DNA from 3 places in the Robertmurraya sp. FSL R5-0851 genome. Region 2 is predicted to be linked to each of the others. Evidence: riboswitches for the same ligand, from Rfam matches in the RefSeq annotation. Region 2 holds a riboswitch; each other region holds the start of a gene.
The links. A riboswitch is a leader RNA that binds a small molecule or an ion and turns the genes downstream of it on or off. The one in region 2 is predicted to bind thiamine pyrophosphate.

Region 1 (5,400 bases), 710 kb from region 2:
CAGCCGGGACCGAAGAAAACGTTGCTACTCTCCAAGAAGTAACCGCTAGTGCTCAAGACCTATCAGGAATGGCTGAAACCTTACAAAAGTTAGTCCACCGATTTAAGATTTAAAATAGAAAAGCATCTAGTTTTAGTTATCAAGACTAAAAATAAATAAAATCAATGATAATAAGCCGTATAACATATTAGATATATCTAATATGTTATACGGCTTTTCTCTTAATTCTTTAACAGGGCTGACGAATCAAAGAGAACCTTTTTATAATTCAAGTTGAATCGTTGTTATTCTTTTCGTTTCATCAATCCATAAATAGACGTTTTTACACTTATGAGCTAAATATCTTATAGCTAAATTTTTTATTAATGACTCTTCAAGATTCCAGTCATATAGTTGAAGAGTAATTAGGGAATTATTAGAGGTTTCCTGCAAAAAGTTTAGAACAACATAAAAATTATCATCTTCAAACTTTTCAATAAATTGAGGATGCAATTTATAAACTTTTTGTGGCCGCCACTCATAGGATAAGTCATTATTAATTGATCCATAAAGGCTCTTAACTATTGGGTTTAACTTACACGAACGTATTTCAGCTATTGATTCTTTGTTTGGTTTAGTGAGCATTATTTCAACGGGTTTATTATGTTCTAACACAACTTTTCTGCTATTAAAATGTGCAACAATTTCTCTTAATGTTTTTTTTGTGATTTTTCTATGAGGTAGAGACAATGAAGTCATGCTGTTTTCGTCTTGGGCGCTTAATAACACAAAAAACTGAGTCAGTATAGAAAATTCCTTGACAAGTGTTTCTTCATTATCAAGTGCCCTGATTTTAAAATCAGAAATTTCTTCCGAAATATTGGACGGTATTGTTTCATTTTCTTCCAAGGCGCTTAACCATTTCAAAGGTAACAACTCCAGTCCCTATAATTTAAATTTATTTAACCTCGAAGTATGACCATCCGTTTGCCCATGCTCCATACACACCATTTTTAACAGTGGTAAATGTACCTCCAAGTCGGGCACGATATGCACCGTCAGAGAGAGTAGTAGATCCTTCATTTCTAATAGTAGAACTTGGTGTATTAATTCGATAATTGAAAGGTAAAGTTTTATGGGGCTCCCAACCTCCATTAAGGAAGCCATGGTCTTTTTGAATTTCTACAGTTACATTACTATAAGAAATTACATCACCACCAACCTGAATTGTCCAAGGGCAATATACGTTATTGCTAATAGAATAACAAGAGACTGTACCACGAGCAAAGTCTAACCCGAAAGTTGAAACCCCTCCACCAGTACCAGTTTTTTTATTAATTGGAGCATAGTCTGTAGTCGCAGTATTACCAACGGATGTTACTTCTGTCGAAGCTGCCTGGGATTGATTTGGAAATGAAGAGAATAAGAGAATCGTAAATAGAAAGAAATACAAATATTTTTTCAAAAAAAATACACTCCTATAGTTTTTTACAATAATGAGAATTATTGGTTAATAGTATTGTACTTTAAAAAAATGCTTCTACCAATAGAATCCAAATATTTTAAATATCTAACTGCCTCAACTACCGGCAATCCTTCCTCGTCTAAAAGAATGTATCTTTTTTTATTATTATCTAGTAATACCTCTTGTACCCTCATTTTCTCACCACATCCCTCTAATAAATTATACATATTAAACTATCAATAACTAGTATTGTTTATCTATTTATTATGTACAAAAATAACAGAATGAAATGACATTCTGTACTTATTAGCCTACTAATATTGTAGTATATTTAATTCCAACTAGATGCTTTTCTATTTTATTTTATATGATATAATGAGTACGAAATAATAAACTACATACGAAGAAACCACAAGGGGAGCGTTATGCTGAGAGTGAACGTTTGTTCTGACCCTTTGAACCTGTTAGATAATTCTAGCGCAGGGATGTGGACTGACTGAATTTTTCTTGCAATCATGTCTCTCTACACTCTCCTTGAGGTTTCAGAAAAAGGGGAGATTTTTTTATGGGAAACAAACGACTAATTATGATGATTGAAGCTTCTTTTTTTGCAGCTTTTGCACTAATTCTTGACCTTCTACCATCGATCAAGCTATCGCCTAATATTTCTATTTCATTTGCGATGCTACCAATTTTAATTATTGCTTTTAGATGGGGATTCCTTGCAGCAACAGCTTCTGGCTTTTTATGGGGACTGTTACAAATTGCTATGGGTGATGCTTATATTTTAACTCCGTTACAGGGTTTCATTGAGTATTTTCTTGCCTTTGCGTTTATTGGATTTGCAGGTTTCTTTATGAAAAAAATTCAGGTTGCACTAACTGAAAATAAGAAGAAAGCCCTTCAATGGATCATAGTTGCCACATTCGTCGGAAGTGCTGCACGTTATTTTTGGCATTTTATCGCAGGATTTTTATTCTGGGGAGAAAATGCACCGGATGGGATGTCGCCACTCTTATTTTCACTAGGTGTGAACGGTGGTACCATGATTGGGGCCGCCATCTATTGTTCCATTGTTTTATTCCTTTTAGTGTCAAGTTCTCCAAGATTCCTGTTACACAAAAGGATTTCCTCAGAGAACGTAAAAAAAATATCGTAATTTAACTCTCGTCCAATGTTTTGGACGAGTTTTTTGTATGGTTTTTCCTATATGTGAGAAACTATCCAAATAACTAACATTCAAATGGAGGCTTTCATGAAAAAAACTTCATTTATCATGATCCTAGTCATTTTTACAATGTTTCCTCATCATGGGTATGGCCAGGAAATGAAAAAGGCAGCTATTATCATTGATGATTTTGGTGGTGGTGTAGGAGGTGTAAAGGATTTTTTAGAAGGTGACGTACAAATAACGGCAGCTATTATGCCATTTAATGAACTTTCAAAAAAGCATGCAGAATGGGCATATGAAAATGGTTTAGAGATCATGGTACATTTGCCCATGCAGCCAAAAAAGGGAAAGGCCTCTTGGTTAGGACCAAAGCCAATCACCAATGACTTATCAAAAGAAGAAGTAAGAAAGAGAGTCATTGATGCGATCGATAGTGTTCCTCATGCTATGGGCTTAAATAATCATATGGGCTCCCTCGTCGTTGAGAATGAGGAGATTGTCCGAGTGATTGTTGAAGTGGCAAAAGAAAAACAGTTATACATTGTTGATAGTGCAACAAGTCCAAAGTCAAAATTCGAGGAAATTACTGAGGAATTGAATGTACCTTTTATTAAAAGGGATGTCTTTCTTGATGATATCTGTTCGGTAAATCAAGTGAAAAAACAAATGCTTATTCTTGCAAGGATTGCGGAGAGTAGGGGAACCGCTGTTGCGATTGGACATGTTGGTACATCGGGCAAGGTATGTTCATTAGGTGTTACTGAGTCAATGCCTGAATTTAAGCAAAAGCATATAAAGGTCGTTCCTGTATCCGAGTTGTTATCAGACTCCATTCGATCAAAGTATTTTCATCTATATTAAAAATGGCTGTCCAGTGGGAGAGATTCTCCCTTACATCGGACAGCCTTGTTTTTTATTGATACATGCTTGGTACTTGATTTTGTTCGACATTCACATCGTCTGAAGTATATAAAAGAATGGATACGGAACCACCTCTCACTTTGGAACGAATCAAGATAGGATGTTTATAATTATTCATAAAAACAAAGTCAGGACCGTACCAACTTACTGTTGCATCGCGACCTGGAGGAACATAAGGAACGCGTTTGGAATGGGAATATCGTTTTACGATTTTTAACCCTGCTCGATCCACAGCATTAAAGAGTGTAGAAGATACTTGGCAAATGCCTCCGCCGACCCCCTCGGAAAGCTCACCTCGAACAATAATAGGAGCTGGCATATATCCGCGTTCTTTTGTCCGTTGACCAACCACCTCATTAAACGAAAAAGTCTGACCTGGAAATAGGACGAAGTTATTGATCGCCTCGGACGATTTTCGTATATTGTTTGTTCTTGAGGTATTGTAGCTATTGAAATATGTGACATAATACCCGATGGCTTGTTGGCGTATTCTTGACAATAACTCACTATCTACCTCAGGATAAATCGGTTTTTTAGGGACTTTAAGCGTTTTGGCACCTTTACTATAAAAATAGGAGTGATATAGGGTATGAAAGGATCTCTTATTCAGTTGATATCCCAGCTGCTCTGGCTGTAAATTTCCATAATCATCAAGATAAGCATTTTTCGGCTCTATGTATACTTGTTGGGAAAGTTCAGCAGTTAATATATCAAGATGATGCAAGTCCATATGCGGAGTATTAGGAAGAGGAAAAACTAGTTCTTCTCGATCTACAGTCATTATGGGTTGATCATTATCAATCAATGTGAGTACATCGTGATCGGTTGGTTGTTGAATAAGCATGAGAATAGATAAAAGTCCAGTTAATTTCAATCGTATCATCCTTCCGCTAAGGTACCATGAGTATTATTCCAAGTTCACGATTACCTTATACGGGGTTTGAGAAATGAAAAAAGACTGGGAATTCCCAGTCTATCGTTTAAGCTTTTTCAGTTGTTTCTTGCTTTTGTTTAGGCCAGCTCTCTACCCCTTTTAAACCAGGAATACTATCTTCGAAAAACACAGGGTCAAGACCTTGCTTGCGTTGTTCAAGGTAATTATCAAGTGTTTTAAAAGCAATATTTCCTAGTAAACCAATGGCAATTAAGTTTGTAGTGGCCATAATGGCCATTGCTAAGTCAGCTAGGTCCCAAACAATTTGTAAGCTAGCAACGGCCCCAAAGATAACCATCCCAACGGCTAAAATTCGGAAAATAAGAAGCGTTGCCTTACTTTTATGAATAAATTCAATATTTGCTTCTCCATAGTAGTAGTTCCCAATAATTGAAGAAAATGCAAACATGAAAATGGCAATGGTTAAAAAGAGACTAGCCCAACTTCCAAAATGTTCGCCTAAAGATGCTTGCGTTAATTCAATACCTTGAAGGCCTGTGGTGTAGGAGTCTGATAGTAAAATAATAAACGCCGTCGCAGTACATACTACGAGGGTATCAAAAAACACTCCAAGTGCCTGTACAAAACCTTGCTTGGCAGGGTGAGATACGACCGCAGTTGCAGCAGCATTTGGTGCACTACCCATACCCGCTTCGTTTGAGAATAAACCTCTTTTCACACCCATCATTATAGCCGAACCAACGCCACCACCAACTGCTTGGTCAATGCCAAATGCATTTTTGAAAATAAGTGAGATAACGCCAGGTAATTCTTGTATATTAGTAATGATGACGTACAGAGCTAATAATATATAAAAGAAAGCCATGATTGGTACAATGACTGATGAAAATCTAGCAACCCGTTGAACTCCACCGAAAATAATAATAGCTGTTACAATAGCTAAAACGATACCTACAAGTAGATTATCAG
Region 2 (5,400 bases):
TTATTTGATTGCGATTTTAACTTTGTTTCGTTTGTATGCCCAATGATTGGTTGGGCCGTGGCCGGATCCGATGTGTAAATCTTCTTCGATGGCTGCCTGAATAAAGTCTTTTGCCACTTTCACCGCTTGAACAACGGAGCTCCCTTTTGCGAGTTGTGCGGTTATGGCAGCGGAAAAGGTACAGCCTGTGCCATGAGTATTTTTTGTGGGAATCCGATTCGAACTAAAGGTGTGAAATTGTTGACCGTCATATAAAAGATCAATCATTTCTTCCCTACCCTGATCATGTCCGCCTTTGATCATGACAGTTTTTGCACCCATGATATGGAGCAATTTAGCAACTTGTTTTCGGTCATCCATTGTCACAATTTTTATTCCTGTAAGCACCTCTGCTTCTGGAATATTTGGTGTCACGATGGTCGCAAGTGGAAGTAATTTTTCTTTTAAAGCTTTAACCGCTTCGTTTTGTAAAAGTGATGCTCCCCCTTTTGCAATCATTACGGGATCTACGACGACATGTTTCATTTCATAAAATTCTATAAATCTCGAAACCGCATCAATGGTATCACTGTTAAATAACATTCCGGTTTTGATCGCATCTGGACGCAAATCTTCAGCAATCGATTGAAGTTGTTCTTGAATCCCTTCCAAAGGAACCTTATAGACACCTTGTACGCCTGTTGTGTTTTGTGCAGTTACGGCTGTTATCACAGACATTCCGTATACATCAAGTTCTTGAAATGTCTTCAAATCAGCCTGTATACCAGCCCCTCCACCACTATCTGACCCTGCGATGGTTAATGCCTTTTTTACCATAACGAATAACCTCTCCTTGCCTAAAATTCATCAACTAATCTACGTAAAAGCTTGGTATGCTCTTGGATATGACTGGCTCGACAAATATCGGAAATGATTGCGAGGCCATTAGCTCCTGATTTCATAACGGTTTCTCCGTTGGTAGAATTCATTCCACCAATCGCAACAAGAGGCAAAGAAATTCCTGCATGACGAAATTCAGTGAAGATATCTAAGCTTTGTTGCTTTTCGGTATCCGCTTTTGAAATGGTAGGATACATCGGCCCAATTCCTAAGTAATCAGCTCCGTTTAGAACGGCCTGAAGTCCCTCTTCAACCGTGTGTGTGGATACACCAAGAATTTTCTTAGGACCTATTGTCTCCCTCACATATTTTGCATTTTCATCATCCTGGCCAACATGTACTCCATCAGCATCAAGAGCGATAGCCAGTGGTAGATCATCATTGACGATAAATGGGATCTTATGTGTCCCGCAGAGTTCTCGCAGTTTTTTTCCAAGTTCGTACTTCTCAATTTCTCCGAGAGTGCTGATCCCTTTTTCTCGATATTGATAACAAGTAATTCCACCTTCAATGGCTAGAGCTAACGTCTCTTCAGGTGTTCGATTCAAGCAGTCTTGACTGCCCATAATAAAATACAGTTTTAGAAAATCCATTTCCTTTTGCTCCCTCATATGGATGTTACTTCTGCAATGCTGACTTTGGCGAGGTCTACCACATCAGAGGATGAAGTGAGCATGAGTTGATTAAGAAATTCCATCTGAAAAGTGCCAACATGTTGGTCACCTGTCGCTAAAATCGCACGCTCAGCAACTGCACCATAAAAGGCTGATGCTCCTGCCGCTGCGAGTAAATAATTGGTTTCTACACTTGCAAACGCTCCTACGACAGATGAAAATAAGCAACCAGTTCCAGTTACTTTTGTTAGAAGTGGATGCCCGTTTGAAATAATAATCGATTCTTCACCATTAGAAACAACATCGTCTTTTCCGGTAACCACAACGGTCATATGTAATTTTTGAGCTGCCATTCGAGCAAGGTCTGTGATATTCCCTTCACCTGTACCAGAATCCACACCGCGTGTTTGCCATTCTTCTCCTATTACGTTGGCTACCTCTGCAGCATTTCCGCGTAATAGGCTAATGTTCACTTCAGATAGAAGTCGTTTTACAGTATTTGTGCGGTATGGTGTTGCACCAGCTCCAACCGGGTCAAGGACGACTGGAACGCCTTTTTCATTCGCTGCTTGACCAGCAATGATCATCGCTTCTACTTCAGGTTCCCTTAATGTGCCGATATTGAGCACAAGGGAATTCGCGATGCTTACCATGTCAGCTACTTCTTCTTTGGCATAGGCCATCACTGGTGAAGCGCCAAGAGCTAACAATCCATTAGCAACAAAATTAGTTACTACTACATTCGTCATATTATGAACTAACGGTGATTGCTCTCTTACTCTATCAATTAATGTTAAAAATTCATGACTCATTTTTCCCTGCTCCTTTCATATTAGCAAAACGATTTCAAGACAAAAAAAGCCAGATTCTTATAGAACCTGGCATAGTTACGAAACAATAAACATTTATCTTCGCAGTAACTACTTCCCTCCGCTGGTATGAGCCAGATCAGGTTCCAAGAGTCGAAAACTGAATTGTTTTCTCTCAGCCCGAACATACGGGCCCCCCTAGTAGATTTCCTATGAAACTATATTTACATCATAGTGGAAGGTTTTTCATAACGCAACTATAAATTATTTAAAAAGTAAAAAAAGTTCCCCCTGTACCAACAGGAGGAAGCCGATTAAATCGTAAATTTCCTTAAAACTTCTTTTAAGTTAATCGCCATTTCATTAACTGTCTGAACAGAAGAAGCGATTTCCTCCATCGTTGCCAACTGTGCCTCAGCAGATGCAGCAACCGCATAAGAGGAGTTCGAATTTACCTTTGCAATTTCTGTTAGCACTTCGATATTGGCAGTTACACATTTGGAACTTTCCGTCATTTTTTGGACATATTGATGAATAGACTGAATCGTTTTACGAATGTCTGTGATAGAGTCAGTGATTTGTATAAAAGATCTTCCCGCTTCATTTACAGCGATTGACCCATTTTCTACTTCAAGCGTATTTTTTTCCATTGCTTTTACGGCTTGATTTGTACCGGTTTGGATTTTCAAAATAAGATCTATAATTTCGTTAGAAGAGCTCTTTGACTGTACGGCAAGTTTCCGGACCTCATCAGCAACCACAGAAAAACCTTTCCCATGCTCCCCGGCTCGTGCTGCTTCAATCGCAGCATTTAAAGCGAGTAAGTTCGTTTGATCTGCAATACCAGTGATCACTTTGGTTATTTGACTGATTTCCTTTGATTGTCTTCCAAGGTTACCAATCACTCCTGCCACTTCGATTACAGAGTCATGTATATGTGACATTTGCTTTATTGCATTCTCTACGACCTTGTTTCCGTTTTTAGACACTCCATCGACCATATTAGCTGAAGCTTCCAGTTTTTCTGATGAAAAAGTGAGAGTTTCTTGAATCGAAGCCAATGTGTTCATTGTATGTATGGTTTCATTTACACTATCTAGTTGTTTTTGAGAGGCAGCAGCAACCTCTTGAATGGAAAAAGTAATACTTTCTGAACCTTGTGCGGTTTCCTCCGAGCTTGCTGTTAAATCCTCCGCAGAGGCAGAAACCTGGGTGGTTGTCTCATATGCTTGGGAAATTAAGGCTCGCAGTTCTTTTACCATCCGGTTGAAAGTAGTAGTTAGCTCACCAATTTCATCATTTGATGTAACCTTCATATCTGCGTGACTAAAATCACCTTCTGCAACTACTTGAATTCTCTCTGATAAACGACGGATCGGGCCATGAATAGAATTCATCAATACGATGGCAACTATTACGGAAATACAAATAACGATGAATGTAAAGATCATTGTCCAAAGTTGAACTTGATTTCCATTTGAAATGATTTCTTCTCCCAGCTGTTCTACACTTTTATTTTTTTCATCTGCTAAAGCCTTTAATTTTGCCATCGTTTGTTCGGCTTTAAACTTTTCAGATCCAACATTGAGTAAGGCTTGGCGTTTCTCTCCGTTATCAAACACGTCGAAAGCTTCCTTCATCATCATCTCATTCCATTTGGAACCGTCGGAAATGACCTTTTTTACAGCAGCTTCATCTTTGTTCCCAGCTACGTTAGTCAATAACCTATCTTCTAATTGGGTACTTAGGTGTACATTGTTTTCAAAGCTTTCCTTAGCCTGAGGAGAACCTTCAAGCATGTACTCATTTACGAGTCTTAATCGCTCAGCCATGAAAAATCGTAAATCTTGTAAGGCGTTTAATTGCTGTGATTCTTTTAGAATAAGTGATTTTGCTAATTCATTTGCCTTTTGGGTATTGATCATGGAGTAAATAGCTAGTCCACTAGAAACTAGTAACACGAGCCCGAAGCTAAGCATGATTTTTTTTCGAATACTTTGTGATTGAAATGGTATTCTTATGATTGGTAACCGCCATTTTGTATTCTTAATTTTATTAACCCATTTATCAATAGACTTCAATCCCTACACATCCTTCACCCGTTTGTCCACTTCATTATGGCAAAGGAATATTAAGCAATTGTAAAGGAAGTGTAAGTATTGTATAAAAATAAAACTAAATACCTAATTCTTAAGAACTATTCTCGGAATAAAAAACCTAGGAAATCATGGTATTTCCTAGGGAAGCGCAGGTTATGACATTTCTCTGCAAATTTCCTTATCCGACTAATCGATTAGTTAGTTTTTTGAGATATAGTGATAAAAAGACGCTTCGAGATAGACTAAATAAGATAAACGCCATCCATACTCCGTGGTTCCCAAAAACAGGTACAAGACCTATAATGGCTGCTAAAAATACAAGTAATGCAATAAAAATAGAATTTCTTACTGATTTCGCGTCCGTTGCACCGGAAAAAATACCTTCTAGTTGTAATCCCCAAAATCCGACAAGGGGAAATAATAACATCCAAAATAAGAATACATGAGTGGTTTCTCTTACCTCATGAATAGTCGTGAATAATGACACGATAAAGTCTCCAAACAGGATAGTCAAAAAGGATAAAAGAATAGCTGTGGCAATTCCCCAAGTTGCAGAAAGCGACAAGGCTCGAAAATATAGAGAAGTGTTTTTTCCTCCAAACGCTCTTCCCACTAAAATGCTTGAGGCATTAGCGAATCCGCCAAATAGATATGCCATTACGTACTGAATTTGTAAAAGGATCGCATTTGCAGCTAAGGTGAGCTCACCCATACTTGCTCCTTTTGAGGTGAGTATTCCAGTCATTGTAACCAAACATAATGTTCGGAGAAAATGGTCGCGATTAACAAGAAACATTTGAGTTAAGGTATCTTTCTTGATTAATGCACTAAGAGAAGGAATAAAGAAACGACTTTTATTTGTTTGAAAAATAAGGAACATTCCAACTATAACGGAGGACACTTCAGCAATTAATGTAGCATAGGCAACGCCTGCAACCCCCATATGTAGGCCCAGAACAAATACAATATCTAGCACAATGTTTAATACATTCATACCAA
Region 3 (5,400 bases), 1.6 Mb from region 2:
AATTTTATAAAGGTGCAAGAACTAATTAAATAGAATGAGGTGAAAAAAATGGAAATGGATTATTTGGATCCCCAAGGGGCTGAACATATGCCAGAGATGGCAGATTCAGGCATTGCATTGGAGTTTCTTCTTTCGGTGAAAACGGGCATTCATACATATGCCATTGCGTTAACTGAAACATCGAGCGTGGAGTTAAGAGAGGCATTATACAGGCAAATGGAACTATCTATTGATTTACACACCGAGATATCTGAATTGATGATAAGCAAGGGTTGGTTATATCCGAACGACGTTGGCAAGCAAGTTGAGTTGGATCTTAAATCTGCCGAAAATGCTTTAATGATTGCCGGAATGAACTTATTCCCGAATGATACGGATAGACTTGGAATGTTCGCAACGCCTAATAAATAAGGGAGGTTAGAGAAAAATGAAAGCTGTCACGTACCAGGGGAGTAAAAATGTCCAGGTTAAAGAAGTAAAAGACCCAAAAATTAAAAATGGTGATGATATCATTGTAAAAATAACAACTTCTGCTATATGCGGATCCGATTTGCATTTGATTCATCAAATGATTCCCAATATGCCCACTGATTACGTAATAGGCCATGAACCGATGGGGGTAGTCGAAGAAGTAGGACCGGAAGTAACAAAATTGAAAAAAGGGGATCGGGTAATTATTCCCTTTAATGTAAGCTGCGGGCATTGCTGGTACTGTAACCATGATATAACCAGCCAATGTGATAATTCAAACCCTCATGGTGAAATGGGTGGTTTCTTTGGATATTCAGAAACAACCGGTGGATTTGCTGGCGGACAAGCTGAATATATGCGTGTTCCATATGGAAACTTTACTCCGTTTAAAATACCGGAAAACTGCGAAGTAGAAGATGAAAAGTTAGTGTTACTTGCAGATGCAGCCTCAACAGCTTATTGGAGTGTAGACCACTCTGGTGTCAAAGCTGGTGATACTGTTATCGTTTTAGGATGTGGTCCAGTAGGTCTCCTTGCTCAAAAATTTGCTTGGTTTAAAGGTGCTGAGCGTGTTATTGCGGTCGATTACCTCCAATACCGGCTTGATCATGCGAAACGGACCAATAAAGTAGAGACTGTAAATTTTGAAGAACATGAAAACGTTGGCGAATATTTAAGAGAGATAACACAAGGTGGAGCAGATATCGTTATTGATTGTTCAGGTATGAGCGGCAAGATGACGCCTCTTGAATATCTTGCATCCGGAATGAAACTTCATGGCGGTGCAATGGGTGGGCTTGTCATTGCATCACAGGCTGTGCGAAAAGCTGGGACCATCCAAATTACTGGTGTTTATGGGGGACGTTATAATGGTTTCCCGTTAGGAGACATTTTCCAAAGAAATGTTGACATTAAAACAGGTCAGGCCCCCGTTATTCCTTATATGCCTTTTCTTTACAATCTTATATCTGAAGGAAAGGTTGATATTGGTGATGTAATTACACATGTACTCCCATTAGACCAGGCAAAGCATGGATACGAAGTTTTTGACACAAGGACCGATAATTGTATAAAAGTCATTTTAAAACCTTAAATTGATAAATCCAAGATAAAAGATTACCTTTATTTCAAAAATAAATTTGCAGAAGAATAAAACAATCATTTAAGGCGGTGATCATCCATCGTCTTTTTTGATGAATCAATAATTCTTCTAACGTATAGAGCTTGCTTATGTATCCTATTGGATTCCTGATCCCTCACCTCCCGGAAGTAATGCTTTACGCTAAAGACACTTTTGATATAGTGGTTGAAAAGCAATGGCTTGAACAATCTCCTCTAGTTACAAACATCTTACGACAATCGCATAAGGCACTCCTAACATCCATAAACAATGCATGTCTTAGTCTGCTCAAACCACTTTTGGTAATTCAATTTAAAGTACCTTTGAATGTACCAGATTCAAAGACACTTGGGTCAATACTTACAAAGGCCACCAGTTTCTTAGAGTGATTAAACCGATCAATTTCCTTGTTTTCAGATTTAGAATTTCAAGCTCAGGCCATGATGTTTTGCAAAAAATTCTGCCTCTTTAATTCTCCCATCTATGAAATACTGAATAGTTTCTCTTCCAGTTCTTGGCTTTTCATTAATATCACCAGATAAGTTTACTTTCATAAAAAAGGATAATTTCTTAAAGCTAAAGATAGGACCCAATAGAAACACGTAAGTTAACTAAAGTGTTTCTATTGTGCACATTTAGGTAAATTTTTTAACTTAAATATTCCAAGAAATAATAAAAACCCTTGCTACGCAAGGGTTTTTATATATGGAGCATAGGGGGCTCGAACCCCTGACCTCTACGCTGCCAGCGTAGCGCTCTCCCAGCTGAGCTAATGCCCCGAATATCTGAAGCGATATAAAAATATTATACTACATCATTGTATTTTTACAATACCTGAAAACGCATTTTTTTGCCTAAGCTAAATATTGTAGGAGGCATGTAATATCAGGGCTTCATAGGGCAGTTATGAATAACTCGTAACCTTTATACGATAACTTCCGAATCTTTCATAAAGTGGTTCTGAATTGTGGTCTTTTATAACTATTCAGGAAAATTTACCCTTCCATTTCCTATGGTTTCATGTATAATAAATGTGAATTGAATAGCAATAACTAGGGGAGTCCAATAGTTTGGGCTGAGAGAGAGACACGTTTAAGTTTCTTGACCCTTTGGACCTGATCTGGATCATACCAGCGTGGGGAAGTTAATAACAATCTATTAATTTAGATTACACTTCTACATATTAAGCCGGGTCCGTCTGTTTTTGGACCCGGCTTTTTTATTGTGTATTTCTTACTTCGATCCCCCGTTTTTTCTAGATCTCGTCCTTTTATTACATTATATAAAAGGAGAGATTTACTATGGCATCAACCTCATTAAACGAAAAAAGCATTTCGATCATGTCAAGTTTTTCAGGAAGTAAAAAGGTATATGTAGAAGGTTCGAGACCTGATATTCAAGTGCCTATGCGAGAGATTGCACTTAGTCCCACATCTGGAACTTTTGGTGAAGAGGAAAATCTACCTGTTCGTGTGTATGATTCAAGTGGTCCATACACCGATAGTCAATTTACAGTTGATATAACCAAAGGCCTACCTAATCTAAGACATAACTGGATACGAGAAAGAGAAGATGTAGAAGAATATGAAGGAAGAGAAATAAAGCCGGAAGACAATGGATTTAAAGATGATCATGACCCAAGAGCGAATCATAAAGTCTTTCCGGGGCTCAACCGAAAACCGTTGCGAGCGAAAAAAGGTCAGAATGTAACTCAGCTTCACTATGCAAAAAAGGGAATCATTACTCCTGAAATGGAGTTTATCGCCATTAGAGAAAATATGAAACCAGAGTTTGTTCGTGAGGAAGTGGCAAAAGGAAGAGCTATTATTCCATCGAATATCAATCATCCAGAGATGGAACCAATGATCATCGGACGCAATTTTCACGTGAAGATTAATGCGAACATCGGAAACTCAGCTGTTTCCTCTTCGATTGAGGAAGAAGTGGAAAAAATGACATGGGCTACACGCTGGGGCGCAGATACGATTATGGATTTATCAACAGGGAAAAATATTCACACTACAAGAGAATGGATCATCCGTAATTCTGCCGTTCCAGTAGGTACGGTTCCTATTTATCAAGCACTTGAAAAAGTAAATGGTATTGCAGAGGATTTAACTTGGGAAGTTTATCGTGACACATTAATTGAGCAAGCGGAGCAAGGAGTCGATTATTTCACCATTCATGCCGGGGTTCTTTTAAGGTACGTGCCTCTAACGGCGAAGCGATTAACGGGCATTGTTTCAAGAGGTGGATCGATCATGGCTCAGTGGTGCTTGTATCATCACCAGGAAAATTTCCTTTATACTCATTTCGAGGAAATCTGTGAGATTATGAAGGCATATGATGTTGCGTTCTCCCTTGGGGACGGTTTGCGTCCTGGTTCTATTGCAGATGCAAATGATGAGGCACAGTTTGCAGAACTAGAGACATTAGGAGAACTAACTCAGATTGCATGGGAACATGATGTTCAGGTAATGGTGGAGGGGCCAGGGCATGTACCGATGCATCTGATAAAAGAAAATATGGATAAACAATTAGAGGTTTGTAAGGAAGCGCCTTTTTATACATTAGGGCCTTTAACGACTGATATCGCTCCTGGGTATGACCATATCACATCGGCCATTGGTGCTGCGATGATCGGTTGGTATGGTACGGCCATGCTTTGTTATGTTACACCAAAGGAACATTTAGGCTTACCTAATAGAGATGATGTTAGGGAAGGGGTAATCACGTATAAGATTGCGGCGCATGCGGCTGATTTAGCTAAAGGACATCCAGGGGCACAAAAGAGAGATGATGCTCTATCCAAAGCAAGATTCGAATTCCGCTGGAGAGATCAGTTTAATCTATCTTTAGATCCAGAACGAGCGTTGGAGTATCATGATGAAACCTTACCTGCAGAGGGAGCTAAAACAGCCCATTTTTGTTCCATGTGTGGACCGAAGTTTTGCAGCATGAGGATTTCGCACGATATTCGTAATTACGCAAAAGAAAATAAACTTGACACGAATGAAGCAATGGTGAAGGGTATGAAAGAAAAAGCTGAAGAGTTTAAACAGACAGGTGGAAGTATCTATCAATAATATATGCAAATAAATAATATAGAAGGAAGTCGTTCCAATAGACTTCCTTCTATTATTTTGTATATTAAATTTATTTGTATGGAAATTCGTTTTTTGTGTGTTATATTTCATATAATATATTGACGTGAATGAATGGAGCTTGGATGGAATACGTATATATGATATACGCATCGTTTCCTTTTCTTTTACCAAAAATATATCTACATAATAAAGGGGGATAATAAATGAAAGAACTATTTATAGAATTTACACGTTACGATGTTCTTTTTAAATTATCTTTTGCGGCAGTTGCTGGGATTGTCATCGGGTTAGAACGAGAACTAAAAGGGAAGCCATTAGGATTGAAAACTTGTCTAATTATTTCAGTAATGGCTTGCTTGTTAACAACGGTATCATATGAATCCGCCTTTTTATATGCTAAAGAGTATTCAAGGCCAATGGATCCAGGTAGAATTCCCTCATATATCATTAGTGGTATCGGGTTTTTAGGAGCAGGGGTAATAATGAGGAGAGGTAATGAAGCCATATCAGGTCTTACAACCGCGTCATTGGTACTTGCATCTGCTGGGATTGGAATTACGATTGGTGCTGGTTTTTACATAGAGGCTCTTGCTGGCATATCATTCTTAATTTTCGGTATTAAAGTCATTCCATTTTTATTTGATAAGATGGGGCCGAAAAAGTTAAAAGAGAAAGAAATTAAAGTAAAATTATTTTTAGAGA

Region 1: another riboswitch for thiamine pyrophosphate. It lies ahead of thiT (energy-coupled thiamine transporter ThiT); the one in region 2 lies ahead of thiM (hydroxyethylthiazole kinase).
Region 3: another riboswitch for thiamine pyrophosphate. It lies ahead of thiC (phosphomethylpyrimidine synthase ThiC); the one in region 2 lies ahead of thiM (hydroxyethylthiazole kinase).

What each region holds. Positions count from the first base shown of each region.
Region 1 covers NZ_JBBOOE010000001.1:2,775,811-2,781,210, reverse strand. The annotation lists gene MKX65_RS14265 (methyl-accepting chemotaxis protein) at 1-113, shown strand, start outside; gene MKX65_RS14260 (hypothetical protein) at 262-906, opposite strand; gene MKX65_RS14255 (hypothetical protein) at 938-1,444, opposite strand; gene MKX65_RS14250 (hypothetical protein) at 1,483-1,638, opposite strand; TPP riboswitch at 1,849-1,947, shown strand; gene thiT (energy-coupled thiamine transporter ThiT) at 2,010-2,603, shown strand; gene MKX65_RS14240 (divergent polysaccharide deacetylase family protein) at 2,700-3,476, shown strand; gene MKX65_RS14235 (VanW family protein) at 3,529-4,419, opposite strand; gene MKX65_RS14230 (amino acid carrier protein) at 4,517-5,400, opposite strand, start outside.
Region 2 covers NZ_JBBOOE010000001.1:2,067,137-2,072,536, forward strand. The annotation lists gene thiD (bifunctional hydroxymethylpyrimidine kinase/phosphomethylpyrimidine kinase) at 1-816, opposite strand; gene thiE (thiamine phosphate synthase) at 837-1,472, opposite strand; gene thiM (hydroxyethylthiazole kinase) at 1,487-2,305, opposite strand; TPP riboswitch at 2,402-2,512, opposite strand; gene MKX65_RS10445 (methyl-accepting chemotaxis protein) at 2,617-4,383, opposite strand; gene MKX65_RS10450 (MATE family efflux transporter) at 4,580-5,400, opposite strand, start outside.
Region 3 covers NZ_JBBOOE010000001.1:3,640,227-3,645,626, reverse strand. The annotation lists gene MKX65_RS18790 (spore coat protein) at 1-29, shown strand, start outside; gene MKX65_RS18785 (spore coat protein) at 49-411, shown strand; gene MKX65_RS18780 (zinc-dependent alcohol dehydrogenase) at 428-1,564, shown strand; partial or broken gene MKX65_RS27135 (transposase) at 1,809-2,009, opposite strand; tRNA gene MKX65_RS18770 (tRNA-Ala) at 2,298-2,370, opposite strand; TPP riboswitch at 2,636-2,750, shown strand; gene thiC (phosphomethylpyrimidine synthase ThiC) at 2,893-4,677, shown strand; gene MKX65_RS18760 (MgtC/SapB family protein) at 4,902-5,400, shown strand, end outside.